Regions from separate parts of the Leuconostoc sp. UCMA20149 genome, predicted to be linked through region 2. Evidence: riboswitches for the same ligand, from Rfam matches in the RefSeq annotation. Region 2 holds a riboswitch; the other holds the start of a gene.
What was found. Region 2 has a riboswitch for lysine ahead of alr (alanine racemase). Riboswitches for the same ligand answer to the same signal wherever they lie in the genome.
Positions count from the first base shown of each region.

Region 1 (7,717 bases), on a different contig from region 2:
AAAATACGATTACTGCGTTACGTGGCTATCACAGTGCGCGCTCACAGCAATTAGCACAAAATAACATTCCCGAAGCACTATATGACGTACTCATCAGTAAAACCCATGAACATATCAATACGGTTTACCGCTACTACGATTTAAGGAAAAAAGTGCTTGGGGTTGAGCAATTACATCATTATGACCTATCTGTATCATTAACTGGTAAAGATTTCTTGCCAACAACCTATGAAGAGGGAAAAAAGCTGGCACTAGAGGCATTGCAGCCACTTGGTGAGGATTACGTTAACCAAGTTAAAGAGGCATTAAATAATCGCTGGATTGATGTTGCAGAAAATGTCGGCAAGTCTTCTGGTGGTTTTGAAATTGGTATTGCAACAGTTCATCCGTATATTTTATTAAATTGGACAAATAAATTGTATAGCACTAATATTTTGGTGCATGAAATGGGTCACGCGATACACAGTGTCCGAAGTAATCAAACACAACCGGTTCAATATAGTGAAGCGGCAACTTTCAATGCCGAGATTGCTTCCACGCTCAACGAGATTTTATTGCAAAATTATTTGATCAAAAAATACCAAAATGACCGTGACGCGCAAATTTATTTGCGTACCAAATCAATTGCTACTTTTTTGGGAACGTTTGTTACTCAGGTAAAGTTTGCAGAATTTGAGCAACTAACATACCAAACAGAGCAAAATGGTCAAGCATTGTCTTTAACAGTATTGAATCAAATGGCGACACAATTAGAGCATCAATTCAATGGTGAGCAGATTGTTGATGATTTTCCGGATGACAGTTATGCTGTACATTTTGCCAGCGTGCCACATTTTTATTACAATTTCTATGTCTATCAATATGCGACATCGTATGCGGTGGCCAGTGCGATTGCCAATAAAATCTTGAGTGGCGATAAGCAAGTGCTAGATCATTATCATCTTTTTTTGGCTTCAGGCGGTGTCGATTATCCAGTTAATCTCATTAAATCGGTAGGGGTTGATATGGTTAGTGGCGAGTATCTTGATAGTGCTTTTGCGAATTTTGAAGATGATGTTAATACCCTAGAACGACTTTTTTCGACTAAGTAAAAACGACAATCAATAGTTGTGTCGTTGTCATGACAACGATATGGTAAAATAGAATTACTGAAATTGGAAGGAAAATGCGTCGCTGTTGCGGATTATGACCGGCGCAAACTCATCATGGCTTTTTTAATTGATTTTATTCTACATATTGATGCTCATATTGCTAATTTGGTGCAATCATTTGGTTTATGGACATATCTTATCTTATTCGCAGTTATTTTTATTGAAACTGGCGCAGTCATCATGCCCTTTTTACCTGGAGATTCCTTACTATTTGCTGCGGGTGCAATTGCTGCCACGCCGGCTGGACTCAATGCCGGACTAAATCATTGGGTGTTTATGTTTGTTTTCTTTTTTGCAGCCGTTTTGGGTGACTCTTTGAACTTTTGGATTGGCCGAACAGGTGGTTATCAGCTGATTCGGCACCCAATGATTGGGCGCTTCATTAAAGAGGAACATATTCGAGAAGCAGAGGGCTTTTTCGAGAAAAGGGGTGCGGTTGCCATCATTATTGCGCGTTACATGCCGATTGTGAGAACCTTTGTGCCGTTTGTGGCAGGTATTAGTCAGTTCCCGTATAGTCGCTTTTTGAAAAACAGCGTGATTGCTGCGTTTACGTGGAGTTTGATTGCCACGGGGGCAGGGTACTTGTTTGGCAATATTCCGTTTGTTAAGGCGCATTTTTCAATTATTATTTTAGGGATCGCCTTAGTAACATTGTTGCCAACGATTATTGGTATCATTCGTTCAGCGATGATTTCACGCCGACAAAAGAAGTTATCTAAAAAATAATATTTATCATAAAGCCACCTGATATACCACTATATCAGGTGGCTTTATGATAAATTCAATTAAGTAATGATTGCTCTCGTGTTACAATAGAAAGAAAATGAGATAAGCCCTCGGAATACCGATGGTATGAGATGAAACCATGAATAATATTGAAAAATTACAACAGTTAACCCAAATGACCCGTCAAGAAATTTCTGATGCACTTGATGTTGCAAGTGAAACCGTTTTGGCTTGGGAAAACGAAGCCATCATGCCAGCGGTCAGTGAACTAGAAGCGCTCAGTGGTATTTTTTCAGCGCAATTGGATGCCAAGGGTATTGAGACACAAAAAATAGCGCACCCTATTCACATTCGCCTATCTGTCGACTATTTGTTGAATCTTGGTATAACAATGTCAGACTGGATAACCTTAAAATGGGCATTTGAAGGTCAGTGGGAATCTGATAAACTTGCAGTTGGCTTTTTTGATAACAATCAATTAACACGAATCGTCGAAACAGAATCAGAATTTATTGCTGCTTTCGCTGGCTATTTAATTTTACAAACTGATGGTGAGTTTGAACCCTATATTGATGAATTTAACGATGATAAAGAATATGATTGGCGCTTGATTCGCCATAGTGGCGAAACGTTTACAGACGTGACTCGTATGCTTGTCACGACTGAATTGACGGAGATAAAGCATGGTTGAAAATTTAATTATAGCGACAGATGCTTACAAGTTAACTCACCATTTACAGTATCCTGATGATATTACTAAGTTATATTCCTATGGCGAAGCACGTGTCGGTGGTCAGTTTGATCAAGTCAGTTGGTTTGGTTTGGGGATGATTTTGCATGATTATTTTCATACCAAAATTACTGATGATATGATAGACGAAGCTGAAAAAATGTCTTTACAAACATTTGGAACATCAGCTTACTTTAATCGTGCTGTCTGGGAAAAAGTTCGTGACTTAGGCTACTTTCCTGTTACTATCAAGGCATTACCTGAAGGCATGACTGTGCCAACGGGAAATGCGTTATTTACAATTGAAACGACAGCACCGTGGTTTGCCACAACGTTGAATGCTTTGGAAGTCATTTTAATGCATGTCTGGTATCCAACGACAATTGCCACTAACTCTATGGTGATTAAAAAACGTTTGCGGCCATTGTTTGAGCAGTCTGGTTCAGTTGATGGTTTGTTTTTAGCAGTGAATGATTTTGGGCTGCGAGGCGCTACGAGTTTGGAATCTGGCAAACGCGGGGGTGCTGCGCATTTGTTACATTTTCAAGGATCTGATAATTTGGCGGCGTCACAATACTTCGAGAACGTTTATGGTATTGCGGGTCGGGCTTTGTCTGTTTGGGCGACTGAACATTCGGTCGCAACTGCTTATGGTGATGGTCAAGGTGAATTCGATTACGTGAATGCGCAACTTGATCGTGCACCAGAAGATGCGGTTTTGTCGATCGTGATCGATTCTTATGATGCCATCAACTTTGTCAAAAATGTGATTGGATCTGATTCAATTAAATCAAGAATCATGAAACGATCAGGTAGAATAGTTTTACGTCCTGATTCAGGTGATCCTGAACAGATTGATTTAGAGGTATTAAGGTGTTTGGGTGACATTTTTGGTACTGAAACAAACGATAAAGGCTATCGCGTGATTAAACATAATGTTGGTATTATTCAAGGTGATGGTATGAAAGCTGATACCATCGTATCACTTTATGAAAAGCTGCTGGCAGAAGGGTGGTCAGCTGATAATTTGGTTGTTGGTTCTGGTGGTGGCTTGCTACAAGAAGGATTCACACGTGATACCGAACGGTTTGCTATTAAAGCCGCGTATGCCGAGAAATCTAACGGTGATCATCTCAACATTCAAAAAATGCCTAAAACTGATGTCTCAAAGGCATCAAAATCGGGACGTTTGAAAGTCATTCAGCGTGAGCAAAAGATCATCACTGTTTCGCAAAACGAACCTGGTGAAGATCTATTAGAGGTAGTCTACCATAATGGGATTGTGTCACCAATTAATGGTGCAGACATATTGGCTCGCGCCAACAATCATGATTGAAAGGACTAATAACAAGTGGGATTAAACTATCATTTTAGTAAACAGCCAAGTGATGACGATATGTCAGTAAAAGTCACCCGACTAGATGAAAAAGCCGCAGCACAAGCATGGCGTCAACGTGATAAGCGCGATCATCAACCAATTAGTGAACCTGAAACAGGTATGGTTGGGCGTGGTATTAAAGCATTAGGCACTGAATCAGCTATCGGAAAAGATGAAAGAAAAGCGCAAATGCAAGTTTTGTTTAATCAGGGGATGACTAGTTACATTGATTTAGCTTTTGAAATGAACTTAGCAGAATCAACAATAAGACGCTATGGTAAAGAGCTTGGTTTAACATTTATTGATCAAGAATTTTAATCAATATGTTGTTCACAAAACAAGGTTATAACTTAAGATTAAAGACAAGTAAATAATTACCTTGACATTTTCTAATTTTCAAGGGATAATAGTTAAAAATACTTATATATTTCACATAGAGGTTGCGATTGACATTGCGCCTGCCGGAGCTCTTGTAGGGGTTGATGGTAGGTTAGGGGACGTCGCCGAAATACGTTTTATCTACAAATGAAACGTGTTGGGCTAAGGGTTAAGAACCGTTAGACTGTCGCATACGTGCGGTGAGCTATGGCAACTGTCAAAATTGGTAAATTAAAAAAGCCGTTAGACTGTAACCGTGAGGCTCAGACTAATGGCTTTTTATTGTGAATAAGGGGAAAGCATGAGTTATCCAACGAATACGAATCAGCATTTAACAATTGAAGACGTCGATACCATTGAATTAGCGAAAAAGTATGGCACACCGCTGTATGTTTATGATGTAAGTCATATCAGACAGACAATCCGTGCTTTTAAACAAGTATTTGAACAAGAAAAGATTCCATTTGTGATTAGTTATGCTGGAAAAGCATTTGCCACAAAAGCAATCTATCAAGTTGTCGCTCAGGAAGGCATTCATGCAGATGTGGTGTCTGGTGGTGAATTATATACAGCGCTGGCTGCTGGCTTTCCAGCAGCGCATTTAAGTTTTAATGGCAATAATAAAAGTTATGATGAATTGACATTTGCTGTTAAGCAGGGTGTTGGGACAATTATTGTCGATAATTTTTTAGAACTAAAATTACTTTCTGAAATTGCTGAAAAAAATGCCATTAAACAGGACATTTTGTTACGAATTTCGCCTGGCATTTCAGCACATACGCACGAATTTATCAGTACCGGTCAGCAAGATAGTAAATTTGGTTTTGATTTAATATCTGGGCAGGCGAAAGAGGCTTTTGACATTGCCATCAATGATGATCATTTAAACTTACGTGGTTTGCACGCACATATTGGGTCACAAATTTTTGATGTCACTGGTTTTGAACAAAACGCCGCGCTTCTTGCTGATACAGCTAATGCTTGGGGATGGCAACCTGAAGTCATTAACGCCGGTGGTGGTTTTGGTATTAAATATACTGATGAGGATAAGCCGTTACCTGAAAGTGAATTTGCACAGGCTATTATTCGTGTATTGAAAGCAAAAGCTGCTGAATATGATTGGAAAATGCCAGAAATATGGATTGAACCTGGACGTTCAATTGTTGGACCGGCTGGAAAAACACTGTATACAATTGGCTCAAGAAAAGACATTCCTGATATTCGCCATTATTTGGCCGTTGATGGTGGTATGGGTGATAATATTCGACCAGCGTTATATCAAGCTAATTACACAGCCGTATTAGCCAATCAACCGAATGCTCAAACTGAAGAAGTTGTTCGGGTTGCTGGTAAATATTGCGAATCTGGTGATGTATTAGTCTGGCAACAAGCTTTACCGGCCATAAAACCAGGGGATATCTTAGCGGTAAATGCAACGGGTGCTTATGGTTATGCCATGGCCTCGAACTATAACCGTAATCCCAGACCGGCAGTGGTATTTGTCGAAAACGGCCAACACCAATTGATTGTAGAACGAGAAACATTTGAACATTTAGTGTCATTAGACCGAGATTATACTTTAGGAGAATAGTAGAATGCCTGAAAACGAAGCACAACGTTTGATCAACTTTATTGCAAATGCACCCAAAAAGACACCCGTGAAAGTAACCTATAAAGGATCACTTAATGCTGAGGTGCCAGATCAAGTCAAACATTTTGGTAATGATATTTTTGGTCAGTTAATCGGTGATTGGGCTGATGTTGCGCCATTGATTTCAAATTTGCCAGAAGACAGTGTTTTAATTGAAAATGATTCACGTAATTCAGCAGTACCGTTGCTGGACAAGAAGGCTATCAATGCTCGAATTGAGCCTGGCGCTACTATTCGTGATCAAGTTAGCATTGGTGATTCAGCTGTAATTATGCTTGGTGCTGTCATTAATATTGGTGCCGAAATTGGCGCGGGGACAATGATTGATATGGGAGCCGTCCTTGGTGGCCGTGCGATTGTTGGTAAAAATTCACATATTGGTGCTGGTGCCGTACTGGCGGGTGTGATTGAACCAGTATCTGCCCAACCTGTGCGAGTTGGAGATAATGTTTTGGTTGGTGCAAATGCGGTCGTCATTGAAGGCGTGCAAGTTGGTGACGGTGCCGTTGTTGCTGCTGGTGCGATTGTCACCAAAGATGTACCGGCAAACACGGTGGTTGCTGGTGTACCTGCCAAAGTAATCAAAACAATTGATGAACAAACCCAACAAAAAACCGCTTTAATTGATGCACTAAGGAGTCTTTAATGACAGTTTCCGAAGCAGATATACAAACATTTCGGCGTGAATTACACCAAATACCAGAACTAGCTTTAGCCGAATTTCAAACACATGATTATTTGCTCAAAAAAGTTCAGTCATGGCAGACTGATTTTATGACCATAAGAGAGGTACCTGAGCTACCGACAGCTTTGTTAGTAAGATTTGAGGGTTCCCATCCTAAAAGAACAATTGGTTACCGATCAGATATTGATGCTTTGCCAATTACAGAAGATACGCAGCTACCATTTTCTTCAATACACGATGGTCGCATGCATGCCTGTGGGCATGATGTTCACATGAGTTTGGCTTTGGCCATTACTAAATATTTCAGTGAACATCAGCCAGAAGATCATGTCATTATCTTTTTCCAACCAGCAGAAGAAGAAAAGAGTGGTGGAAAATTAGCTTATGAACTGAATTTATTTGAAGGGCAATGGCGCCCCGATGAATTCTATGGTATTCATGATCAACCTGATTTACCTGCTGGTACTTTGAGTACGTTAGCAGGCACTTTATTTGCTGGTACTGCTGAGTTAAAGGTGGATGTCATTGGTCAAGGCGGTCATGCAGCCTATCCTCACTTGGTTCATGATCCAATTGTAGGCGCCGCGGAGTTGATCACAACGTTACAAACAGTTGTTTCGCGTGGTGTTGATCCAATTGAAGGCGGGGTTGTCAGTATTGGCACAATCCAAGGTGGCTTCGCAAATAACGTTATTCCAGATCGTGTTCATTTGGAAGGTACAGTACGTAGCATGACATTAGCTGGATTGAAAACGATGATGGCACGCATTCAAAAAATAGCTGATGGTATTGCGTTAGCCAATGATTTGACTATCGAAGTGTCTTTGGAAAGTGGCAGTTATTTGCCAGTGGAAAATGATCCGAAATTGGCTGAAAACTTGATCAATTACATGACGGAAGATGACAATATCAACTTTGAATTAGCCAAACCGGCTATGACGGGCGAGGATTTTGGGTATTTATTACAGCATATTCCTGGCGTGATGTTGTGGTTAGGCGTAAATGATTCCCATCC
Region 1 is NZ_VJYC01000003.1:50,461-58,177, forward strand. It holds gene FF105_RS03465 (M3 family oligoendopeptidase) at 1-1,091, shown strand, start outside; gene FF105_RS03470 (VTT domain-containing protein) at 1,206-1,880, shown strand; gene FF105_RS03475 (hypothetical protein) at 2,020-2,571, shown strand; gene FF105_RS03480 (nicotinate phosphoribosyltransferase) at 2,564-3,946, shown strand; gene FF105_RS03485 (hypothetical protein) at 3,962-4,306, shown strand; lysine riboswitch at 4,415-4,582, shown strand; gene lysA (diaminopimelate decarboxylase) at 4,668-5,957, shown strand; gene dapD (2,3,4,5-tetrahydropyridine-2,6-dicarboxylate N-acetyltransferase) at 5,962-6,663, shown strand; gene FF105_RS03500 (N-acetyldiaminopimelate deacetylase) at 6,663-7,717, shown strand, end outside.
Region 1: another riboswitch for lysine. It lies ahead of lysA (diaminopimelate decarboxylase); the one in region 2 lies ahead of alr (alanine racemase).

Region 2 (7,717 bases):
GACGAAAAAAGGACCGGCTGATACTGCTGGGTTGAAGAAGTATGATGTAATTGTGGGTATTGATGGCAAGAAAGTGACAACACAAGCTGACCTACGTGAAGAGCTGTATAAACATAAATTAGGTGATACGGTTACACTGACATATTACCACCACAGTAATAAGAAAACAGTTAAAGTTAAATTAACTCAAAAATTAGCAAGCTAACGGTTATCGTTAGCTTTTTCTTTACTTTTAGTTGACAGCGAGACGACAACGTGTGTTTTCAGAAAATGTTGAAAACCGTGTGTAAATGTTAATAACTTGGGGGAAAACTCCTGAAAAATGTGGAAAAATCCAGTATAATAGTGGATAAGAAAGCCTGTTCTTTAAAAAAGAGTAAATTATTGGTGATTAGGTAATCAAAAACAGACTTATCCACACGAATAATGAGTAAATATTGTAATGTTCGTGTAAATGTCAATTTATTTTTTTTATCCTTGATAAGGAGTTTTAATTTTTAAATTAACGAACATTTGAGATGAATATTGAAGTAATGTTTAGCGAACAAATGTGCTTATCCACATCTGTGGATAACGTTGTGAATAACTGTGGAAAAGTGGTGCTTTAAAGACAGAAATTCAGTTAATTTAATACAAAATGCGTTTATAAAGTTATCCACTTATTAGCAAAAAAAGTTAAAAACTGTGGATAATTATTACAAGCGAACAGAACAAAGCTTGATATATAGGCATTTTATAAAAAACAAATAAAATTTGTTCGTGTGGATAACTCGATCAGAATTGTAATTACAATAATCTAAAAATAATTAAGAAAGGTTAAATAAGTAATAGACAGTGAATATTAAAATTATCACAGTAGGCAAATTAAAAGAGCAATATTTAAAAGATGGCATTGCAGAATATACCAAACGGTTATCTCGGTTTGCTAAAGTTCATTTAATCGAGGTGCCTGATGAAAAGACACCAGAAAAGGCTAGTGAAGCAGAGAATACGCAGATTATGGCTAAAGAGGGGCAACGTATTCAGGAAAAAATTGGTGAACGTGATTATGTTATCGTTTTAGCCATTGAAGGTAAGCAGTTACCTTCAGAGGTTTTTGCTGAAAAAATGAATCAAATTACGGTGGATGGTTACTCAGATGTAACGTTTATAATTGGTGGTTCATTGGGGTTGTCACCGGAGGTGAAGCATCGCGCTAATTTTAAGATTAGTTTTGGGCTGTTAACCTTGCCACATCAGTTAATGCGTTTAGTTTTGGTTGAACAAGTATACCGTGCTTTTATGATTCAACAAGGGTCTCCCTATCATAAATAGCAAAAAAAGCCACCTACTAGGTGGCTTTTTGTGTAATACTTAAATAGTTGCGTTCTCGGTTACTGTGGCTTGCATTATTGGCAGACTAAACTCAAAATCATCAGGTACAAGCATACCAACATCTTTCACGATAGTATCACCAGACAGGTAGCCACCTACGCGTTTTGTTAGGCCGACTTTTTTAAAACCAAAGGTAACTGTTGTATGGGCTTTTAATGCTGCTCCTCTGACCTCGCCAGTAGTTGCGTCGACCCCCGTGGGAACGTCGACAGCAATAACCGGTTTTTCAATATGATTGGCTGCTTTAATCATTTTTTGCAGACCTTCTGGTAAATCATTATTAAGGCCGACGCCAAAAATAGCATCAATAATCAGCGTTGCTTCGTTGAAGTCACTTTTTTCAGAGCGAACAACACCGTAGGCCTCAATAATAGACAGTTGTCGTTTGACACTATCTTTGGCCCGATTAACGTTGCCTACAAATTGTAGCGAAACGTTAATGCCCTGTGCATAGAGTAGTCGCGCAATGGCAACGCCGTCAGCGCCATTATTGCCTAGCCCAGCCAATACCAGAACATGATTGAGATCAAAGTGGCCAGCACCAACGACATCAACTACCGCCATAGCAGCACGTTCAATTAAAACATCTTGTGGCATGCCAATGACATCAATCGTATATTGATCAATTTGTTGCATTTCGTTTGCAGTTACAAGTTGTGTCATAATTTCCATCATTTCTTCATAGTCGTTAAATCTATTATACGAGGAATTGAGCGGCTAATCAAACGAGTAAAGCCTTTATTTTTTCCCAAATACTAGCAGGTGTTGTCATTTTTTTATTTTGTTGTTTGTTTGCAGCTTTGCTTAAATTATTGACTAAGGTAACCCCAGTTTGGTAATCACTGTTGCCTGTTGTATAAATTGTTAAAATATATTTGTCATCAATACTACCGCTAGAGTTGACAATCCAAGTGCCGTTATCGGCATTGTAATCTGTCATCCAACCATTTTTTAAAGCGACATCTTTAGCGCCGGTACTAACACCCCAGTCTTGTGTATCTGAAATATTACTCATCAAGGACAAGATATAGGCTTTTGAGGTTGTATTTAATAATGAATTTTTGTTATACAGTTGATCAAGTATTTTATTTTGTTGGCTAGCAGTGGCCATTGTTTCACCGAAATAAGTGGCCTGTGTGATTTTAACATCAATGCTGTGCCAAAAATTATTTAGACCATCATCACCACCAATTTCTGTCCATAATGCCGTAGCAGCATCATTGTCAGAATTAGTAATCATTTGTGTTGCATTTTCTTTTTCATCAGCAGTTAAGGTTTCGCCAGCATTTTGTTTTTGAATCATGAGTGCTTCCAAAATGGAAACCTTAATGGTTGACGCCATCATGATTTTTTTAGTTTTGCTATTGCGATAGGTATAAGTCTTACCAGTTGATAAATCACGAATACTAGCAATAACAGTTACATCGCTGTCAGTTTTCTTGATGACTTTTTTCCAACTAATGGTTGGATTTTGAATGGTACTTGCGCTTGCTGGCGTTACTATGAAAGAACTGGCTAAAAAGATAATCAGTATTTTACGCATAAAATAATCCTTAATATCGCACTATTTTAACTATATCATAATTCAAAAATATTAAACGGAATTTAAATTGGCTATTTGACAAATAAGAAAAATTAGAATACAATAATAACAATTTAAAAATCATAGAGGTTGCTATTGACATCAGTAGCTTGTGGAGTATTTACAGATACGAGGAAGCAAGTCAAAGGGGAAATAGCCGAAGCACTAGTACTGTAAGGTTAGTTAGCTGGGTCGTTAGTCAATAACTGGCGAACTGTCGCGCAAGCGGGGTGCTATGTGGTTGATTGCAATATAATTGGAATCCATGGCTACTAGTTTGTGTGCTGTGGATTTTTTCTATATAGAAAGGCAAATGTGCGACATTGATTTAATGGACGTGCTTAAAGGGACTGATGGTAGAAGCAATTACAAGACCAACTGAGATGACAATTTCTTTGGCGGCAGTTAAAAATAACATTGAAGTGGTGAAAGCCACTTCTGGTGCTGATAAAGTTTTTCTAGCTGTAAAATCAAACGGTTATGGTCACGGTTTGCATACAATGGCTGAAGCTGCAGTGGCCGGTGGTGTGTACGGCCTTGCTGTTGCTATCATTGATGAAGCGCTAGCACTACGACATCAACGGTTGACAGTTCCTATTTTGATTCTAGGCATTTCACCAGCAGAGTACGCCGAATTAATGGCTGTGCAACATATTATGGCGACAGTTGTCTCGATAGATTGGCTGAAAATAGCAGAACAACACTTGAGTGGTGAACAGCGTTTACCAGTAACTTTGGGGCTAGATACGGGAATGGGGCGCATTGGTTTTCGAGAACGTGCAGAAGTTGCTGAAGCAATTGCTTTTGTACAGGCACATGCAGATAAATTCGAATATGTCGGTTTATGCACCCATTTTGCTGAATCCGATTCATCTGACACACGCTATTTTGAGAAGCAGCTCAAACGTTGGCATGCTTTGACTGACGGTTTACCAAAGCCTGAGTATTATCATGTAGCGAATTCTGGTGCAGCGCTGTATCATCCAAATGAAGTACCACATGAAGTTATTCGAGTTGGCACTGTGATTTATGGTATTGAACCATCGCGTGGTGAGTTAGCTGATGGTCATGATTTGATGCCTGTATTATCGTTACGTAGTCAGATGAATTTTGTTAAAAAATTACCAGCTGGAGAAGGCATTAGTTACTCTCATATTTATACCACTTCCGAAGACGAGTGGATTGGGACAGTTCCAATTGGTTATGGGGATGGGTGGTTGCGTTCATTAACTGGTTTTAATGTGATTGTTGACGGACAATATGTACCAATTGTAGGACAAATTGCCATGGATCAACTGATGATTCGTTTGCCACATGAATATCCACTTGGCACAACAGTAACATTTATCGGCGTGGACGGTGATTTAGAAAACACGGTAGAAGATGTGGCGCAATATGCCAAATTAGCACCGTGGGAAATCACCACAGGTTTCCATGAACGGATACATCGTATTTTAGTAGATTAGGAGAAAATCATGACAAAATCATATAATGTCGCTATTTTAGGTGCCACGGGTGCTGTGGGGACGAGACTTATTGAACAACTGGAGCAGTCTACAATACCAGTGAATTCGTTGAAATTATTGGCTTCACCACGTTCAGCAGGTAAACAATTAGAATTTAAAGGTGAAAAAATTACTGTTGAAGCGACCGCGCCAGACAGCTTTGATGGTGTTGATTTGGTTTTGGCAAGTGGTGGTGGCTCAGTTTCAGCCCAATATGCGCCAGAAGCGGTTAAACGCGGGGCAGTGGTTGTTGACAACTCGAGTTATTGGCGCATGAATGATGATGTGCCTCTCATTGTTCCTGAAGTTAATGAAAGCGCATTATCATCGCATAATGGCATTATCGCAAATCCTAATTGCTCGACCATTCAAATGGTGGTCGCATTAGCACCTATTAAACAACAATTTGGCTTGAAGCGGGTCATAGTATCAACATATCAAGCGGCGTCAGGTGCTGGTCAGTCTGCTTGGAATGAATTGGTGGCCGAAACAACTGCTTATAATGCTGGTGAACCAGTACACGCTAACATTTTACCTGTCAAAGGGGCGCAACATCATTATCCATTGGCATATAATTTATTACCACAAATCGACGTTTTTGAAGATGATGGCTATACACATGAAGAATGGAAGATGATTCATGAAACTAAGAAAATCATGTTTGGTGACAAAAATTCAAAAGCTGTCAAAGTAACTGGTACAGCTGTGCGCGTTCCTGTACCTATTGGACATGGGGAAACGGTTTATTTTGAAACTAATGACGGCGCTGGAGCAACAACTGCTAGCATTCAAGCAGCTTTGCGTTCAGCTGCTGGCGTTGTGCTAGAGGATAATCCAGCAGAACAATTATATCCACAACCAGTTAATGCAGCTGGTAAACGCGAGACATTTGTTGGTCGTGTACGTCCTGATTTGGAAAATGATGATAGTTTCCACATGTGGGTTGTGTCAGACAATCTACTAAAAGGTGCGGCATGGAATACGGTTCAAATTGCAGAGCGTCTTGTAGCACTCAACTTAGTTAAGGTGCCGGAAGGTGCGTCCGAGAAGTTTCCAGTGACAAAATAAAAAAGTGCCAGTAAGCGCTTTTTTATTATCATTCATTTTTTAAAGATTAAGATCATGCAATATCGGTGTGGGTGGCGTGTTACAATTGAGGCATGATAATCAATGAAATCATTATAATCATCGTATTTTTCAGCTTAGCTATATTGCTGAATTACCAAATCAGGACGAATGTGGCTTCTTTACAAGTTGGCGCATACGTGCTTTTTATGCTCGCCGTTTTTGGGTATTTCATGTATACACTTTTTAGAACTGATAATAATGTCGTTTATCGTGTTGCACTGATAGTTGGCGTGATTGGGGACTTTTTGGGATTGAGTCTTTTATTAGTGTTACTGTTTTATAGTTATAAAAAGTGGCATGAGTCCGGGCATACAGTGACTAACATCATTTTGTCTGGCATGATTATTTTTTATGTTGTGCTTAATGTCTCTATTTATTTACCACAATGGCTGCCATCAGATATCTGGCAATTACGCGGTGTCATTTCATGGTTGGCTTTATTTGTGTTATGGCAATTTTTACGTTTTTTCATTACGAGTATGATTTACGGATTGGTTGTCAAGCGTCCCGAAGTAGGTCCATTGGTGGTATTGGGCGGTGGATTGGTTGATGGCTATTTTGTTGGTCGCATTGTTAGTCAACGTATTAAAGCAGCTGTTAAAGATGCTAAACAAATGACGCCCTATCCGATGATTGTTTTTTCAGGTGGTCAGGGGGAAGATGAGCTGATATCAGAGGCTCAAGCCATGCGAGATTATGCTGTGAAAGAGCTTCATGTCCCGATTGAAAAGACAAGGCTAGAAGATCAATCACGCAATACGTTTGAAAACATCAGAAATTCATCAGAAATGTTACACACGCCATTTACCTTTTATAGTAGTGATTATCACATTTTGCGGGGTGCAACATTAGCACAACAACAAAAGGTAACTGCTAGTGGGCGTGGTGGTAAGAGCCCTTTCCCATATCGAATTATTGCTTTTTTGCGCGAGTTTTCTGGTGTGATGAATATTAAAAAGAAAGCACAGATTGTTTGGGGTAGTCTTTTATTCTTTGTAGCAATGGCAGTAGTTATAATAGTTTTTAGATAAAAATATATACAACTGTTATAAAAGTATGATATGTTATTAGATAACTTTAATTTTGCTTAGTTTGGAGAGAAAATGAGTATTTTTAGTAAGTTAATGTGGTTTTTCAAGGCCAATAAGCGGCTCTACATCTTAGGGTTGTCTTTTTTGTTGCTGACGGAAATTTCACAAATGGTATCGCCGGCGCTTATTGGGCGGTTTACCGATATTTTAGTAGCGCGAGAAGTCACCAGTCAAAATTTATTGATTTATGGTGGTGGCATTCTACTATTTTCTATTTTGATGTATGGCTTTCGTTATGCATGGATCACACATATATTTCAAGGGTCAGCTTTGTTGGAGCGCACATTAAGGCAACAATTATTTGATCATTATATGCAAATGGATACGACATTCTACCAACGTCGTCGTACCGGTGATTTGATGGCACATGCAACTAACGATCTTTCGGCAATTCAAAGAGTTGCTTCTGGTGGTGTGTTAATGCTAGTTGATTCGATCGTTATTATTATATTCACAGTCATTTCAATGGCCTTTGTTGTCGATTGGCGCTTGACACTGATCGGTGTTTTGCCATTACCTTTGCTGGCTTGGGGTGTCCGCTATTTGTCACCAAAGATTAGACGTGCTTTTACTGCCTCGCAAGAAGCTTTTTCACGGCTTTCTAATAAATCACAAGAATCAATTGCTGGAATCAAAGCGATTAAAACTTTAGGGCAAGAACAACAAGACGTCGCATCTTTTACAAGTGAAGTCCAAAACACAATTGCAATCAATAAAAAGGTGGCTAGAATTGATTCAATGTTTGGGCCCATGGCAACGCTTGTGATGACAATTAGTTATGTGGTTATGGTAACGTATGGTGGTTCTTTGGTCACAAATCAGACAATCACGATTGGCCAACTGGTTTCTTTTTCTACTTATTTGGGTTTGTTAGTCTGGCCAATGTTTGGTTTGGGACAGTTATTCAATGTGTTGGAACGTGGCAACGCATCATACATGCGAGTTCAGGAAATTCTGGCAGAAAAATCGGCTATTATTGAAGATGAATCAGGTCGTGAAACTTTAGCTCATGGGGATGTTACCATAAACATTGATGA
Region 2 is NZ_VJYC01000004.1:80,202-87,918, forward strand. It holds gene FF105_RS04835 (S1C family serine protease) at 1-205, shown strand, start outside; gene rlmH (23S rRNA (pseudouridine(1915)-N(3))-methyltransferase RlmH) at 835-1,314, shown strand; gene FF105_RS04845 (NAD(P)H-hydrate epimerase) at 1,354-2,037, opposite strand; gene FF105_RS04850 (serine hydrolase) at 2,096-2,917, opposite strand; lysine riboswitch at 3,033-3,200, shown strand; gene alr (alanine racemase) at 3,310-4,422, shown strand; gene FF105_RS04860 (aspartate-semialdehyde dehydrogenase) at 4,432-5,529, shown strand; gene FF105_RS04865 (YdcF family protein) at 5,622-6,620, shown strand; gene FF105_RS04870 (ABC transporter ATP-binding protein) at 6,693-7,717, shown strand, end outside.